3 regions of the Dryocola mayonis genome follow, and region 3 is predicted to be linked to each of the others. Evidence: predicted binding sites of a transcription regulator. Region 3 holds the regulator's gene; each other region holds the start of a gene.

What was found. Region 3 encodes CRP, which controls carbon source genes, mostly activating them, when cyclic AMP is high. Its sites were predicted from a motif close to ATGTGANNNNNNTCACAT; they were not measured.
Region 1: the regulator CRP is predicted to act here: its motif matches at 3,239-3,256, upstream of serA (phosphoglycerate dehydrogenase).
Region 2: the regulator CRP is predicted to act here: its motif matches at 2,597-2,614, upstream of uxuA (mannonate dehydratase).

The regions. Positions count from the first base shown of each region.
Region 1 is NZ_CP150452.1:3,512,182-3,517,136, forward strand. Features, by position in the region: partial or broken gene WLO32_RS16980 (YecA family protein) at 1-397, opposite strand, end outside; gene zapA (cell division protein ZapA) at 566-895, shown strand; RNA gene ssrS (6S RNA) at 937-1,120, shown strand; gene WLO32_RS16995 (5-formyltetrahydrofolate cyclo-ligase) at 1,144-1,758, shown strand; gene serA (phosphoglycerate dehydrogenase) at 1,805-3,043, opposite strand; gene rpiA (ribose-5-phosphate isomerase RpiA) at 3,326-3,985, opposite strand; gene argP (DNA-binding transcriptional regulator ArgP) at 4,151-4,955, shown strand, end outside.
Region 2 is NZ_CP150452.1:533,192-538,146, forward strand. Features, by position in the region: gene uidC (glucuronide uptake porin UidC) at 1-1,046, shown strand, start outside; partial or broken gene WLO32_RS02600 (MFS transporter) at 1,092-2,397, opposite strand; gene uxuA (mannonate dehydratase) at 2,803-3,987, shown strand; gene WLO32_RS02610 (fructuronate reductase) at 4,097-4,955, shown strand, end outside.
Region 3 is NZ_CP150452.1:361,055-366,638, forward strand. Features, by position in the region: partial or broken gene pabA (aminodeoxychorismate synthase component 2) at 1-403, shown strand, start outside; gene argD (bifunctional acetylornithine/succinyldiaminopimelate transaminase) at 492-1,712, shown strand; gene WLO32_RS01615 (YccS/YhfK family putative transporter) at 1,757-3,847, opposite strand; gene crp (cAMP-activated global transcriptional regulator CRP) at 3,911-4,543, opposite strand; gene WLO32_RS01625 (OsmC family protein) at 4,859-5,263, shown strand; partial or broken gene WLO32_RS01630 (phosphoribulokinase) at 5,290-5,584, opposite strand, start outside.

The sequences.
Region 1 (4,955 bases), 1.1 Mb from region 3:
CCTCGCCGGTTTCGCCGGTGACTTTATCAAGCTTAGGCTGGGTCACGCCCAGGCCTAAGAGGAAGTGGTTTACCCAGCCGGCCAGGGCGTCCGCGCGGTCAAACACCGTGGTTTCGTCGCCGTCCGGCAGATAGAGCTGAAACAGGAAACCGTCGTCTTCCAGCGCGTCGCCGGTCGCGCTGTGCATATCGCGCAGGGTGTCGGCGAGGTTCTGGCTGAAGGCCAGACCTTCGTTTGTCAGGTCATGCAGCAGCGGCTGCCAGCTGCTGTCCTTATTGCCACCGCACAGCATGCCGCTGATTAAGCCGTGCATTTCCGCAGGGGTTAGCCCTACGCCCTGTTGGTTCAAAAGTTGGCCTACGGCCTCATAGCCTGGCATAGCGTTCTGTATAGACATGCGCATTCGTCATCGTTGGCAGGGATAGTTCATGTTATGCTACCACCAGGGACCCCGGGGCACCAGAAAAGGGCTTGTATCTTGATAACGGGGTAGCTATAGTGACGCCCCTTTCGTGACCTGCTAACGGGTTACGACAGGCAGGCGAGTTAACAGCAGGAAGGTGGCATGTCTGCACAACCAGTCGATATCCAAATTTTCGGTCGTTCATTGCGCGTGAATTGTCCGCCTGAACAACAGGATGCGCTGAATCAGGCTGCGGTTGAGCTGGATCAGCGGTTGCAAGATTTAAAAGTTCGCACTAGAGTCACAAATACTGAGCAGTTAGTTTTCATCGCGGCGCTGAACATTTGCTATGAATTAGCTCAGGAAAAATCGAAAACCCGTGACTACGCTGCTAACATGGAGCAGCGGATAAAAATGTTACAGCAGACCATTGAACAGGCGTTACTTGAGCAAGGTCGCATAACGGACAGACAGGGTCCAAATTTTGAATAACGCTTCGCAGTTGACTATGGTAGAGTAACTGTGAAGTAAAAATTTCTCTGAGATGTTTGCAAGCGGGCCAGTCCCCTGAGCCGATATTTCATACCACAAGAATGTGGTGCTCCACCGTCGGTGAGCATGCTCGGTTCGTCCGAGAAGCCTTAAGACAGTGACGCTACATTCACCTTGAACCAAGGGTTCAAGGGTTACAGCCTGCGGCGGCATCTCGGAGATTCCCTCTTTCTACCCGGTCATTGCGTATGACGCATATATCGCAAGTTACACCTCCCCATCTTGTTTCAACGCTTCGCACGGAAATACGCCAGACCATTCGGCAACGACGCCGCGCCCTTACCGATTCCGAACAGCAAACCTTTGCCCAACAGGCCGCCTTGCGCATGCTGGCTTACCCGCCGGTAATCGATGCTGCAAGCGTCGCGGTGTTTTTGTCTTTTGACGGCGAGCTGGATACGCGCCCGCTGATTCGCGCCCTGTGGCAGGCGGGAAAAGCCGTTTATTTGCCGGTGCTTCATCCCTTCAGCAAGGGCAGCCTGCTCTTTTTACGCTATGACAAAGACAGCCATCTGGTCATCAATCGCCTTAAAATTCTTGAGCCCAGGCTTGATGTGCGCAACGTTTTGCCGCTGGATAAGCTGGACGTGTTGATAACGCCGCTGGTCGCCTTCGATGAGCGCGGACAACGTCTGGGGATGGGCGGAGGCTTTTACGACCGCACGCTGCAAAACTGGCGGCAGCATGGTTTGTGGCCCGTCGGGCTGGCCCATGATTGTCAGCTGGTGCCGTCTCTGCCCGCCGAAGAGTGGGATATTCCCCTGCCGGCGGTGGTGACGCCATCAAAGGTTTGGGCGTGGTAACGCATTCTTAAGGCGGGTAAGCGTAGCGCCACCCGCCATTAGCAGGTTAGTAAAGCAGGCGCGCGCGGATAGTGCCTGGAATCGCCTTCATTGATTTCAACGCCGCCTCGGCAACGTCTTCCTCAGCGTCAATATCAATTACCACATAGCCCATATGCGGCGTTGTTTGCAGATACTGCGCGGCGATGTTGATGCCCTGCTCGGCAAAAATCTGGTTCAGCGCGGTCAAAATGCCGGGACGGTTTTCATGGATATGCAGCAGGCGGCTTGTGGTGCCGCCGTGCAGCGGCAGCGAAACCTCAGGGAAGTTCACCGCGGAGAGCGTTGAGCCGTTATCGGAATATTTGGCCAGCTTGCCGGCGACCTCAAGCCCGATATTTTCCTGCGCTTCCTGCGTTGACCCGCCGATATGCGGCGTCAGAATGACGTTATCAAATTCGCACAGCGGGGAAGTGAAGGGATCGTTGTTGGTCGCGGGCTCTGTCGGGAAGACGTCGATTGCCGCGCCGGCCAGATGTTTGCGTGCCAGCGCATCGCACAGGGCGGGGATATCCACCACGGTGCCGCGCGCATCGTTAATTAACAGCGCGCCCGGCTTCATTAATGCCAGCTCGTTGGCGCCGATCATATTCTTCGTTGAAGCGTTCTCCGGCACGTGCAGGCTGACCACGTCGCTCATATTGAGCAGATCTGAAAGATGCTGCACCTGGGTGGCGTTGCCCAGCGGCAGTTTGTTTTCAATGTCGTAGAAAAAGACGTTCATGCCCAGCGCTTCGGCCAGAATACCCAGCTGGGTGCCGATATGGCCGTAGCCGATAATACCGAGTTTTTTACCACGGGCTTCAAAGGAGCCGACTGCCAGCTTGTTCCATACGCCGCGGTGCGCTTTCGCGTTCGCTTCCGGAATGCCGCGCAGCAGCAGCAGCAGCTGGCCGATAACCAGTTCAGCGACGGAACGGGTGTTGGAGAAAGGCGCGTTAAACACCGGCACGCCGCGTTTTGCCGCCGCGTCCAGATCGACCTGGTTGGTGCCGATGCAGAAGCAGCCGATCGCGACCAGCTTCTCCGCCGCGGCCAGAACGTCTTCAGTCAGGTTGGTGCGGGAACGTAAACCGATGAAATGGGCATCACGGATGGCGGCTTTCAGCGCATCGCTATCCAGCGCGCCCTTGTGATACTCGATGTTGGTATAACCTGCCGCACGAAGATTCTCGACCGCTTTCTGGTGCACGCCTTCCACCAGCAGGAATTTAATTTTGTCTTTCTCCAATGATACTTTTGCCATTTCCCGACCCTATTTTTCTGTGCTGTTGTGGTACTGCCTATAAGTTACCCTTCTGTCAAAATATCAAAATCTACGCCTTCGGCAATATAAACGATTGCGCCAGCGCCGTGACGAAAAGGAATAAAAGACGAGGAGCTAGCACAAAATGCTGGTGGCGCAGAAGTTCGAGGAATGAATCACAGGCGGCCGACAGAAATGTGACATATGTCACCAAATTTGCCGTTAAAATAATTTGTCATGTTTTATACGAATTGTTGGGGCGCAAAGCGCGCCCCGGTCAGATCATTTTACGATGGTTTTTACGCCTGCGGCCGTACCAATCAGCGCGACGTCCGCGCCGCGGTTGGCAAACAGCCCGACGGTTACCACGCCCGGCAGGCCGTTAATGGCGTTCTCAAGGGCAATCGGGTCGATAATGCTCAGGCCGTAAACGTCCAGAATGACGTTGCCGTTATCCGTTACCACGCCCTGACGGTATTCCGGACGTCCTCCCAGCTTAACCAGTTCGCGGGCCACGCAGCTGCGCGCCATCGGAATCACCTCTACCGGCAGCGGGAAATTCCCCAGGATATCCACCTGCTTGGACTCATCCGCGATGCAGATAAACTTCTCGGCCACCGACGCAATGATTTTCTCGCGGGTAAGCGCCGCGCCGCCGCCTTTAATCATCTGCATTTGCCCGTTGATTTCGTCCGCGCCGTCGACGTAGACGCCGAGGGAATCCACTTCGTTCAGGTCGAATACGGGAATGCCGAGGCTTTTCAGCCTGGCGGTGGAAGCGTCGGAGCTGGAGACCGCGCCATCAATCTGATGCCTGATGGTGCCCAGAGCGTCAATAAAGTGCGCGGCGGTGGAGCCGGTGCCCACGCCAACGATGGTGCCCGGCTGCACGTACTGCAGCGCCGCCCATCCGACTGCTTTTTTCAGTTCATCCTGCGTCATGGTTATTTGCCTGTGCTGTGAAAACTGACGCGCATTATAGAGCAAGCCCGATGGGAAAGTCCCCGGGAAAGGCCGAACTCATCCGATCTTTGTGGATTTGGTCTGGATCGGTCACAAATTTATGTCATAGTGCTGGCACAACGAAAACAGGAGTCAGCAACAACAATGAAACGCCCGGACTACAGAACGCTACAGGCGCTGGATGCGGTTATTCGTGAACGAGGATTTGAGCGCGCGGCGCAGAAGCTGTGTATTACTCAGTCAGCGGTTTCACAGCGAATCAAGCAGCTGGAAAACATGTTCGGCCAGCCATTGTTAGTGCGCACGGTTCCCCCGCGTCCGACCGAGCAGGGGCAGAAACTGCTGGCGCTGCTGCGCCAGGTCGAGCTGCTGGAAGAAGAGTGGCTCGGGGATGAGCAAACCGGCTCAACGCCGCTGCTGCTTTCGCTGGCGGTCAACGCCGACAGTCTGGCAACCTGGCTGCTGCCGGCGCTTGCCCCGGTGCTGGCCGACTCCCCTATTCGCCTTAACCTGCAGGTGGAAGACGAAACCCGAACGCAGGAACGCCTGCGCCGCGGCGAAGTCGTTGGCGCCGTCTCGATTCAACCGCAGCCGCTGCCAAGCTGCCTGGTGGATCGTTTAGGCGCGCTGGACTACCTGTTTGTCGGCTCAAAGGAGTTTGCCGCTCGCTACTTCCCGAACGGCGTAACGCGCTCGGCGCTGCTGAAAGCCCCTGCGGTGGCCTTCGATCACCTGGACGATATGCACCAGGCCTTTTTGCAGCAGAACTTCGATCTCTCGCCCGGCAGCGTGCCTTGCCATATCGTTAATTCCTCCGAAGCCTTCGTGCAGCTGGCGCGTCAGGGCACCACGTGCTGCATGATCCCGCACCTGCAGATTGAAAGAGAGCTTAACAGCGGCGAGCTCATCGATTTGACCCCCGGCCTGATGCAAAGACGCATGCTGTACT
Region 2 (4,955 bases), 170 kb from region 3:
TTATTGGCGTTGAAGGCGGCGCGTATTATGTCTATAAGCTTGGCGCGCGCAATGATATGAGCACGCGCTGGTATTTAGACGGGCATGAAAGCTTTGGCTATGCGCTCGGGGCGATAAAACTGAAGCCGCTGGAATATATTCGCTTAAAGCTCGGCCGTTTCGGCACGGATTACAGCTACGGCAGCCTGCCCTGGCGCATCCCGCTGATTGCGGGCAGCTCGCAGCGCACCTTGCCCACGGTCTCGGAAGGGGCGCTGGGCCAGGTGGCGCTGACGCCGAATGTGGAACTCTGGACCATGTGGCGCACACGCGTGTTTCAGTGGACCGACTCCGCCACCGGCGTGCGCGATGAAGGCGTCTACAACGCCAGGACGGGTAAATACGACAGGCACCGGCCGCGCACGTTTTTAGCCGCCAGCTGGCACGATGAAAACAGCCGTTATTCCGTTGGCGGCTCGGTGCAGGACGACGTCTCGACCCAGGCGCAAAGCATTTTCGAAAAGCGTATTCCGCTGGCGAAGGATTACGCCCTGAAAGGCGAGCTGCTGGGGTTTTACGCAAAGCTGGAAGGGCTAAGCCGCTCGTCTTCCCAGCCTGACGAAACCGGGCTGGCCAGCGGCCAGCTGACCTGGAGCACGCCGTGGGGCGGGCTGTTCGCAAGCGGGGGCTATTTGCGGCACGCCGTCAGCGGCGCGGTTGTGGATACCGACATCGGTTATCCCTTCTCCCTGAGCCTCGATCGTAACCGGGAAGGGATGCAGTCCTGGCAGGCGGGGGTGAACTATCGCCTCACGCCGCAGCTGACCATGACGCTTGCGCCCGTCGTCACCCGCGGCTATGAGTCCAGCCAGCGCGACGTGCAGATCGAGGGGCTGGGGATGCTAGGCGCGGTTAACTATAAGGTGGAAGAAGGGCCGCTACGGGGAATGAACCTTTTCCTCGCCGCCGATAAGGGCAGGGAAAAGCGCGACGGCAGCCCGCTGGGCGATCGGCTCAACTACTGGGATGTAAAAATGAGCGTTCAGTATGATTTCCTGCTTAAGTGAAACGCAAACGGCCACCGCAGGGTGGCCGTTCAAGTCGGGCGGCGGTTAGCTCTGGGAAGCTAACGTCCGCGCCGCAGGCTGCGGGTTGTGCTTCGCCGGATCCTTAATCAGCGTCCACAGAATAATGGCGCCGATGATATCGAACATGCTAAGCGCCACGAAGAACGGGCCGTAGCCGATCACCGCGACAAGCGCGCCCATAAACAGGTTGAAGCTCAGCTGCCCCATCCATGCCGCAGAGCCCGCCATGCCCGCGACCGTCGCCACCTCGTTTTTCTTAAACAGGTCGGCGCACATGGTAATAACCACCGTAGAAAGCGTCTGGTGAGCGAAACCGCCGATGCTCATCAGCGCGATGGCGATATACGGGTTGGTGGTGATGCTGACGAAGCCGATAGAGATCATCAGGACGGCGCCGATGGTAAAGCTGGTGCGGCGCGCGTTGATGGTGGTCATCTTCATCTTGTCCATAAAGAACTTCGCCAGGAAGCCGCCCGCAACGCAGCCAAAGTCCGCCGCGAGGAACGGCAGCCAGGCGAACATGGCGATTTCTTTTAGCGGCAGATGCATGACGTTAATCAGGTACAGCGGCATCCAGAAGCTCAGGGTGCCCCACGCCGGGTCGGCCAGGAAGCGGGTGATCGCCAGCGCCCAGAAGTTACGCTGCTTAAGGATCTCTTTCACGGCCGGCTTTTTGTTATCGTCCTGCAGATAGCTTTCCTGGCCGTCTTCGATGTAGCGCAGCTCTTTATGGGTGATCCACGGATGCTTGTTCGGCGAGTTATAGATCAGGAACCAGGTGATGGCGAACAGCACGCCGATGGCGCCGGTAATGACAAACGCCATTTCGGTGCCGATGCCGCTATCCGCGAAGGTCAGCATCGCCCAGACCACCAGCGGCGGCGCCAGCATGGCGCCAATAGAAGTGCCGATGTTAAACAGCCCGCCCGCGATGCCGCGCTCTTTGGTCGGGAACCATTCGGCGCTCGCCTTAATGCCTGCAGGAATGGCGGACGCTTCGGTCAGGGCCCATCAGGCCGCGCAGGAACGCAAGGCTTATCCAGCCGCCTGCCAGCGCGTGCGCCATATTAATCACCGACCAGAGCAAGGCGAAGATAAAGAAGCCGATCTTCAGCCCGATGACATCCATCAGATAGCCGGTAAGCGGCTGCGCGATGGTGTAGCAAAGCTGGAAGGCGCTCACCACCCAGGAGTACTGCTGTTCATCAAAATTGAGCTCTTTCATCATCGCCGGCGCCGCGACGCTGAGCGAACTGCGGGACAGGTAGTTCACAATGGTCCCCAGGCAGACCAGACCGATAATCCACCATCTTAATTTCGTTAACTTCATGATAAAGCCTCGTTAAGAATACTGCCTTCACGCCAGCCGCTGCCGGCGGGGAAAACGGAAATCATGTGAATTGGTTGACCACATGCTGAATATCAGAAAAGCGTAGCCGTAACCGCGCCGTGACCGTGGCTGCAATGCCGTTAAGCCGAGTGCGTGAAACCACGTGTGGGTGCATCTTGTGTTTTTTTTGCACGCTAAAATTTGACGCAGATCAAATAAATAAAATTGGATGACCAGATATGACGCTCTTTGTGATGTGGTTAACCAATTTGCATATCATGGTTGACATCGACGCCGTTCTGGCCGAACTTAATGCGTATTACTCCGTTGTACGGTGAACGCTCCGGCAGGTCGACAGCGATTGGTCAACCACAACGATGCCATCGAAAGAAGAGGAAATAGCAGATGAAACAAACCTGGCGCTGGTACGGTCCTAACGATCCGGTAACGCTGTCAGACGTACGCCAGGCTGGCGCAACCGGCGTGGTGACGGCTTTACATCAGATTCCCAACGGTGAAGTCTGGCCGGTTGAAGAGATCCTGAAACGCAAAGCCATTATTGAAGAGGCGGGCCTGGTGTGGTCGGTAGTGGAAAGCGTGCCGATCCACGAGGACATCAAAACCCATACCGGGCAGTACAGTCTGTGGATCAAAAACTACCAGCAGACCCTGCGCAACCTGGCGCAGTGCGGCATCTACACCGTTTGCTATAACTTCATGCCGGTGCTGGACTGGACCCGCACCGACCTTGAATACGTGCTGCCGGACGGCTCAAAAGCCCTGCGCTTCGACCAGATTGAGTTCGCCGCTTTTGAACTACATATTCTGCGGCGCCAGGGGGCGGAAGCCGATTACACGGCGGAAGAGATCGAGCAGGCGAACGAGCGGTTCGCCACGATGAGCGACGCAGACAAAGAGCGCCTGACCCGCAATATCATCGCCGGCCTGCCGGGCGCGGAAGAGGGCTACACCCTGGAGCAGTTCCGCAGCCATCTGGCGACCTACAAAGATATCGACAAAGCGAAACTGCGCGACAATTTCGCCTGGTTCCTGCAGAGCATTATTCCGGTGGCGGAACAGGTCGGCTTACGTATGGCGGTTCATCCGGACGATCCGCCGCGTCCTATCCTCGGCCTGCCGCGCATCGTCTCTACCGTTGAAGATATGCAGTGGATGGTGGACACCGTGAGCAGCATGGCGAACGGCTTCACCATGTGCACCGGCTCCTACGGCGTGCGTGAGGACAACGATCTGGTTGATATGATCAAAAAGTTCGGCCCACGTATTTACTTCACCCATCTGCGCTCCACGCTGCGTGAAGAAAACCCAAAAACGTTCCACGAAGCCGCGCATCTGTACGGCGATGTGGACATGTATGAAGTGGTGAAAGCCATCGCTGAAGAAGAGCACCGCCGCAAAGCGGAAGGCAACGAAGATCCTATCCCGATGCGCCCGGATCACGGCCACCAGATGCTGGACGATCTGAAAAAGAAAACCAACCCCGGCTACTCGGCGATTGGTCGACTCAAAGGCCTGGCGGAAGTTCGCGGCGTCGAGCTGGCTATCCAGCGCGCTTTCTTCAGCAAATAACCATCCTCCGCATGGCGCAGCGCGCCATGCGGTTTCCCTTATTCAAGGTCACAGCCGCATTCTCGCCCCACAACCTGCGGGCGAAGACGTCGCACGACAGGAGTTTGCAATGCAACAGAATATCGCCACCGGCAAGGTATCCGTCGCCCGCCCGCAGCGGGACGGATCGCGTCTGGTATCCCGTATTGTTCATCTGGGCTGCGGCGCGTTTCACCGCGCGCACCAGGCGCTCTTTACCCACCATCTGCTGGAGGAAAGCGACAGCGACTGGGGCATCTGCGAAGTTAACCTGATGCCGGGCAACGACGCGCGCCTGATTGAGAACCTGAAAGCGCAAAATCTGCTGTATACCGTCGCAGAGCGCGGCGCGGAAAGCACCGAGCTGAAAATCATCGGTTCCATGACGGAAGCGCTGCACCCGGAATTCGACGGCCACGAAGGCATCCTGAAGGCGATGGCGCGCCCGGAAACCGCCATTGTCTCGCTCACCGTGACCGAAAAAGGCTATTGCACCGATGCCGCCAGCGGCGAGCTGGATTTAAACAATCCGCTGATTAAAAACGATCTTGCCCAGCCGCAGCAGCCAAAATCGGCTGTCGGCTATATCGTCGAGGCGCTGAGCATGCGCCGTGCGCAGGGTCTGAAAGCCTTTACCGTGCTTTCCTGCGATAACGTGCGCGAAAACGGCCACGTGGCGAAAGCCGCCGTACTCGGGCTGGCGAAGGCGCGCGACGCCGGGCTGGCCGCATGGATCGCTGAAAATGTCACCTTCCCGTGCACCATGGTCGACCGCATTGTCCCGGCGGCGACGGAAGAAACGCTGCGGCTGGTGGCCGGGCAGTTGGGCGTCTATGACCCCTGCGCTATCGCCTGCGAGCCGTTCCGCCAGTGGGTGATTGAAGATAACTTCGTCAACGGCCGCGCGGCCTGGGATAAGGTCGGCGCCCGGTTTGTGGCGGACGTGGTGC
Region 3 (5,584 bases):
CACGCCGACCGAGGCCGGCATCTCGCTTGCCGCCATTGCGCATTTTGCAGGACGGCTGCCGATCCTTGGGGTTTGCCTCGGCCATCAGGCCATTGCCCAGGCGTTTGGCGCTGCAATTATCCGCGCAGACCAGGTGATGCACGGCAAAACTTCTGTTATTTCCCACAACGACAGCGGCGTATTCAGCGGCCTGAATAATCCTCTTACCGTGACGCGTTACCACTCGCTGCTTATCGACCCCGCCACTTTGCCAGACGGTTTTGAGATCGCCGCCTGGACCGACAAAGGCGAAATCATGGGCATCCGCCACCGTACGCTGGATCTGGAAGGGGTGCAGTTCCACCCTGAAAGCATCCTCAGCGAGCAGGGCCATCAGCTGCTGGCCAATTTCCTGAATCGGTGATTTTTTATTGCCAGCTAATGATTTTTTATGCATATTTCGTGATTATATTTTCACGAATCTCTTCTGTATAAAACTGGATGGGGAATCAATGGCAACTGAACAATCAGCAATTAACCGCGCGACCTTTGATGAAGTTATTCTGCCGGTTTATGCACCAGCCGAGTTTATTCCGGTAAAGGGTAAGGGCAGCCGGGTATGGGATCAGCAGGGTAAAGAATACGTTGATTTTGCTGGGGGCATTGCGGTTACGGCGCTGGGCCACTGCCATCCGGCGCTGGTGGCGGCGCTGAAAACCCAGGGCGAAACGCTGTGGCACACCAGCAACGTCTTTACGAACGAACCCGCCCTGCGTCTGGGCCGTAAGCTGATTGAGGCAACTTTTGCCGAGCGCGTGCTGTTTATGAACTCAGGTACGGAAGCCAACGAAACTGCCTTTAAGCTTGCGCGCTACTACGCTTCTACCCGCCATAGCCCGTACAAATCCAAAATTATCGCCTTCCATAACGCTTTCCACGGCCGCTCGCTGTTTACCGTTTCGGTTGGCGGACAGCCGAAGTATTCCGACGGCTTCGGCCCGAAACCTGCCGATATTATCCACGTTCCGTTTAACGACCTGCACGCGGTAAAGGCCGTCATCGACGATCATACCTGCGCGATTGTCGTGGAGCCGATTCAGGGCGAGGGCGGCGTTACCGCCGCAACGCCTGAATTCCTGCAAGGGCTGCGCGAGCTGTGCGATGAGCACAACGCGCTGCTGGTGTTCGATGAAGTGCAGTGCGGCATGGGACGTATCGGCGAACTCTTCGCCTATATGCACTACGGCGTGACGCCGGACATCCTCACCAGCGCCAAAGCCCTCGGCGGCGGTTTCCCGGTAAGCGTGATGCTGACGACCCAGGAAATTGCTTCCGCCTTCCACGTCGGCGCCCATGGTTCAACCTACGGCGGCAATCCGCTGGCCTGCGCCGTAGCCGGCGCCGCATTCGATATTATCAACACGCCGGAAGTGCTAAGAGGCGTTGCGCAAAAACGTCAGCTGTTCGTGAAGCATCTGCGGCAGATCGATGAGCAGTTCAATCTGTTCAGCGATATTCGCGGCATGGGGCTGCTGATCGGCACAGAGCTGAAGCCGGAGTATAAGGGCCGCGCCCGTGAATTCCTGTACGCCGCCGCTGATGAAGGGGTGATGGTGCTGAATGCCGGCCCGGACGTGATGCGCTTCGCGCCATCGTTGATTGTGGATGACGCGGACATCGAAGAGGGCATGCGGCGCTTTGCGAAAGCCGTCGGCAAGATCGCCAAGGCTTAGCCGGGCCATAAAGCCTGCGTCATGCGGCGTTTAGCGGATGGCTTTTACCCTCCCTGCGGCCGCCGCAGGCTGCTGTTTAGCCAGATCCCATGATGCGGGCGCTGACGCCATGCCACTGAAGAAATGGTGTGCATGGTGTTAAGATGCCCCAGCACCCGCTGTAAATGCTGCTCCATGGTGCTTAACGGCCCGGTGGGCAGCGCTTCTGCATCCAGAATAACCGCGTCTTTCGTCTCCCCGGGCCCGTCATATTCAAGCCGCTGCTGGCATCTTTGCAGGGCGATTTCGCACGCCTGCAGGTAACGCTGCGCCAGCTCCGGCGTGAGCATATTGTGTTCGCGGGCAAGGGTCGTCATCGCGTTGACATGCTCAACGATAAACTGGCTGTGCGTTACCCACAGCTTCATATCTTCCAGATAATTCGAGTTAAAGCCCGGCTCCTGCATCGCCTGGTTTAAGGAGTTAAACAGCGCGTTGTGGGCCTGGTTGACCCGCATGCGCTGCCAGGCCAGCGGCGTGGGCCTGGGATCGCTGCTTAAAATCAAACGGATGGCTTCCTGATCGGTTTCCAGCGCGTCGTGGGCGTTCTGACGCAGCAGGCCGCTTTGCCACTGTGGCCACAGCCAGACCATGCCGCCAAAGGCGATCAGGCAGCCGAGCAGGGTATCTATCAGGCGGGGCACAATGTATTGCTCGGCGCTTAGGGTGATCAGCTGCAGGGTATAAACGGCGGTAACGGTAAAGCCAATGGTCGCCCAGCCGTAGCTTTTGCGGATAAAGAGATAGCTTACCAGCGTGATAATAAGCATCGCGGTGAGCGCAATATACTGCGGAAAGTGGAAGTGCAGGGCGATGCCCGCGATGGCAAGGCCGGCCATGGTGCCGGCCGAACGGTGCAGAATACGCACCCTCGTCGCGCCGTAGCCGTTTTGCGTCACGAACATAACGGTCATCAGGATCCAGTAGGGCTTGGGCAAATGCAAAGAGGCGCCGAGCAGGCTGGCCACGGTCAGCATGACGCCGAGCCTCGCTGAGTTACGCAGCGCGGCGGATTTAAATGACAGGTAGCTTTTAAGGGCGGCCCACAGCGGCAGACGACGCTGGCGGTCCTCCATCAGGTCGCGAACATATAAAGGACGCTGGGTTCGCAGCACGCGCGCGATGCGGCTGAAGTGATAGTGGCAGAACTGCCCGACCGGGTTGTCCGGGTTCTGACGGGCAATTTTTTCCAGCGCTTCGATTTGTTTATCCATCACAAACCGCTTCGGGTAGCGGTGATAAAGGATATCGTCGGCCAGCACGCGTAAACGCGCCGCGATAGTCTGCGCGTTCCAGCGTATCACCGCCTCGGCGTGGCTTTGCTCGACGAGCTTTTGCACCTCTTCCGGCTGATGCAGGCTAACGGAGATGTGCTCCTGTAAATCGAGCGCCACCTGGAAGGCGCGCAGCAGGCGCTTGTAGCCGTTCTGCTGATTCGCCGCCAGCATGTGCAGCTGCTGGTAACAAACGGTGATCAGATCGACGGCTTTTTGCTGGCGGGCCAGCAAAGGCGGCAGCGCTTTTTCAGGATCCGTGTGCTGGGTCAGCAGGCCGTACTTGGCCTCGCAATAGTCCGCAAGCTGGCGGTAGAGCAGGCTTAAGGATTCACGAAGCGGCTGTTCGCGCCACATCCAGAACCAGAACCAGTTGAACGCTCCGTACCAGACGGTGCCGCAAACATAAAGCAGCATCGGTTTCCAGATGGGCATATTCCCGGCCATGCTGAGGGTAAAAATAGCGGCGATGAGCGAGGCGGGCAGCAGGCGGGCGTGGAGCGCGCTGATTTCGGCGGTGACACCCAGCAGCAGCGCCATACCCAGAAGAATGACCGGAAGCGGCACGGGCGTGTACAGCAGCATCAGCTGCATCAGCAGACTGCTGATGGCGAACAGGCCGCCGCCGATGATTAACCGCTTGAAGAAGCGTTTATGAGGCGTATCCAGACCGGCAATATTGCAGCACGCGGGCACTAACGAGAACATCAGCCCGGCCTGCAGATTGCCCAGAATCAGGCCTACCGCCACGGGAAGACACAGCACCAGCGTTTGTCGCAGTGCGTAGTTAACTTCGGGATGGTAGATCAGTCGACGCCACATATCAGAAGTGTAGAGACAAAAATGGCGTGTTACCGAAGCGACACGCCATTTTGTGAACAGGAATTAACGAGTGCCGTAAACGACGATCGTTTTACCGTGAGCGGAAATCAGGTTTTGATCTTCCAGCATTTTCAGGATGCGGCCTACGGTTTCGCGGGAGCAACCGACGATCTGACCGATTTCCTGGCGGGTGATTTTAATCTGCATGCCGTCCGGGTGGGTCATAGCGTCCGGCTGTTTTGCCAGGTTCAGCAGCGTCTGAGCGATGCGGCCGGTAACGTCGAGGAAGGCGAGGTTGCCTACTTTTTCTGACGTGACCTGCAGGCGACGCGCCATCTGGGAAGACAGACGCATCAGGATGTCCGGATTAACCTGGATAAGCTGACGGAACTTTTTATAGGAAATTTCGGCCACTTCGCATGCGGTTTTCGCACGAACCCAGGCGCTGCGCTCCTGGCCTTCTTCAAACAGGCCTAATTCACCGATAAAATCGCCCTGGTTCAGGTAGGAGAGGATCATTTCCTTACCCTCTTCATCCTTAATCAGCACTGCCACGGAGCCTTTGACGATGTAGTACAGCGTCTCTGCTTTTTCACCCTGGTGAATCAGCGTGCTCTTTGATGGATACTTATGAATGTGGCAATGGGACAAGAACCATTCGAGTGTCGGGTCTGTTTGCGGTTTGCCAAGCACCATGCGCGGTTATCCTCTGTTATAAACTGGCTACCAAAGACAGGATGCAAAACCTCCTGCCCGGCGTTGCAATCGTTAGAATATTTCCCACTCGGGGGAAATGGCCTGCAAGTCAATCTTGCCGCCTGTAATTAGTGATGTCCTCTGCAGACATTTATCACGTCAATGTATCAAATGTTGCATCCGGATTGTTTTAGCATAGCTTTTGACAAGTGTCTCCTATTGTCTCGTTTCAGCATGATGCAGGTCGCCTTCCGTTGCCAGTTTTACCGCATCCGCGTACTCTGAAAGGAAATTTCTTCAACAGGAGTAAGCAACATGCAGGCACGAGTTAAATGGGTTGAGGGGTTAACTTTCCTGGGCGAATCGGCTTCGGGCCACCAGATCCTGATGGACGGCAATTCAGGCGATAAGGCGCCCAGTCCGATGGAGATGGTACTGATGTCGGTCGGCGGCTGCAGCGCCATCGACGTGGTGTCCATTTTGCAAAAAGGCCGCCACGACGTGAAGGATTGCGAAGTGAAGCTGACGTCCGAGCGCCGTGAAGAAGCCCCGCGCCTGTTCACGCACATTAATCTGCATTTCATCGTGACCGGCAAAGACCTGAAGGACAACGCCGTGTCCCGCGCGGTGGATCTCTCCGCTGAGAAATACTGTTCGGTAGCGCTGATGCTTGAGAAAGCCGCAAACATCACGCACAGCTATGAAGTGATCGAAGCTTAACGCGCTTCAGGGCGGCGGGCGCCGCCCTAAACGACCTTTCTGCCTTCCGCCAGCCGTTGCACCAGCGGCGTCATGATAAGCTCCATCGCCAGCCCCATTTTCCCGCCGGGCACCACCAACGTATTGATGTGGGAAATGAAAGATCCCTGCAGCATGGCCAACAGATATGGGAAATCAATGTCATCCAGCCCGCGGAAGTGAATAACCACGAAGCTTTCGTCCAGCGACGGAATGCCGCGCGCCGCAAAGGGGTTAGACGTATCTACCGTTGGCACGCGCTGGAAGTTGATATGGGTGCGCGAGAACTGCGGGGTGATGTAG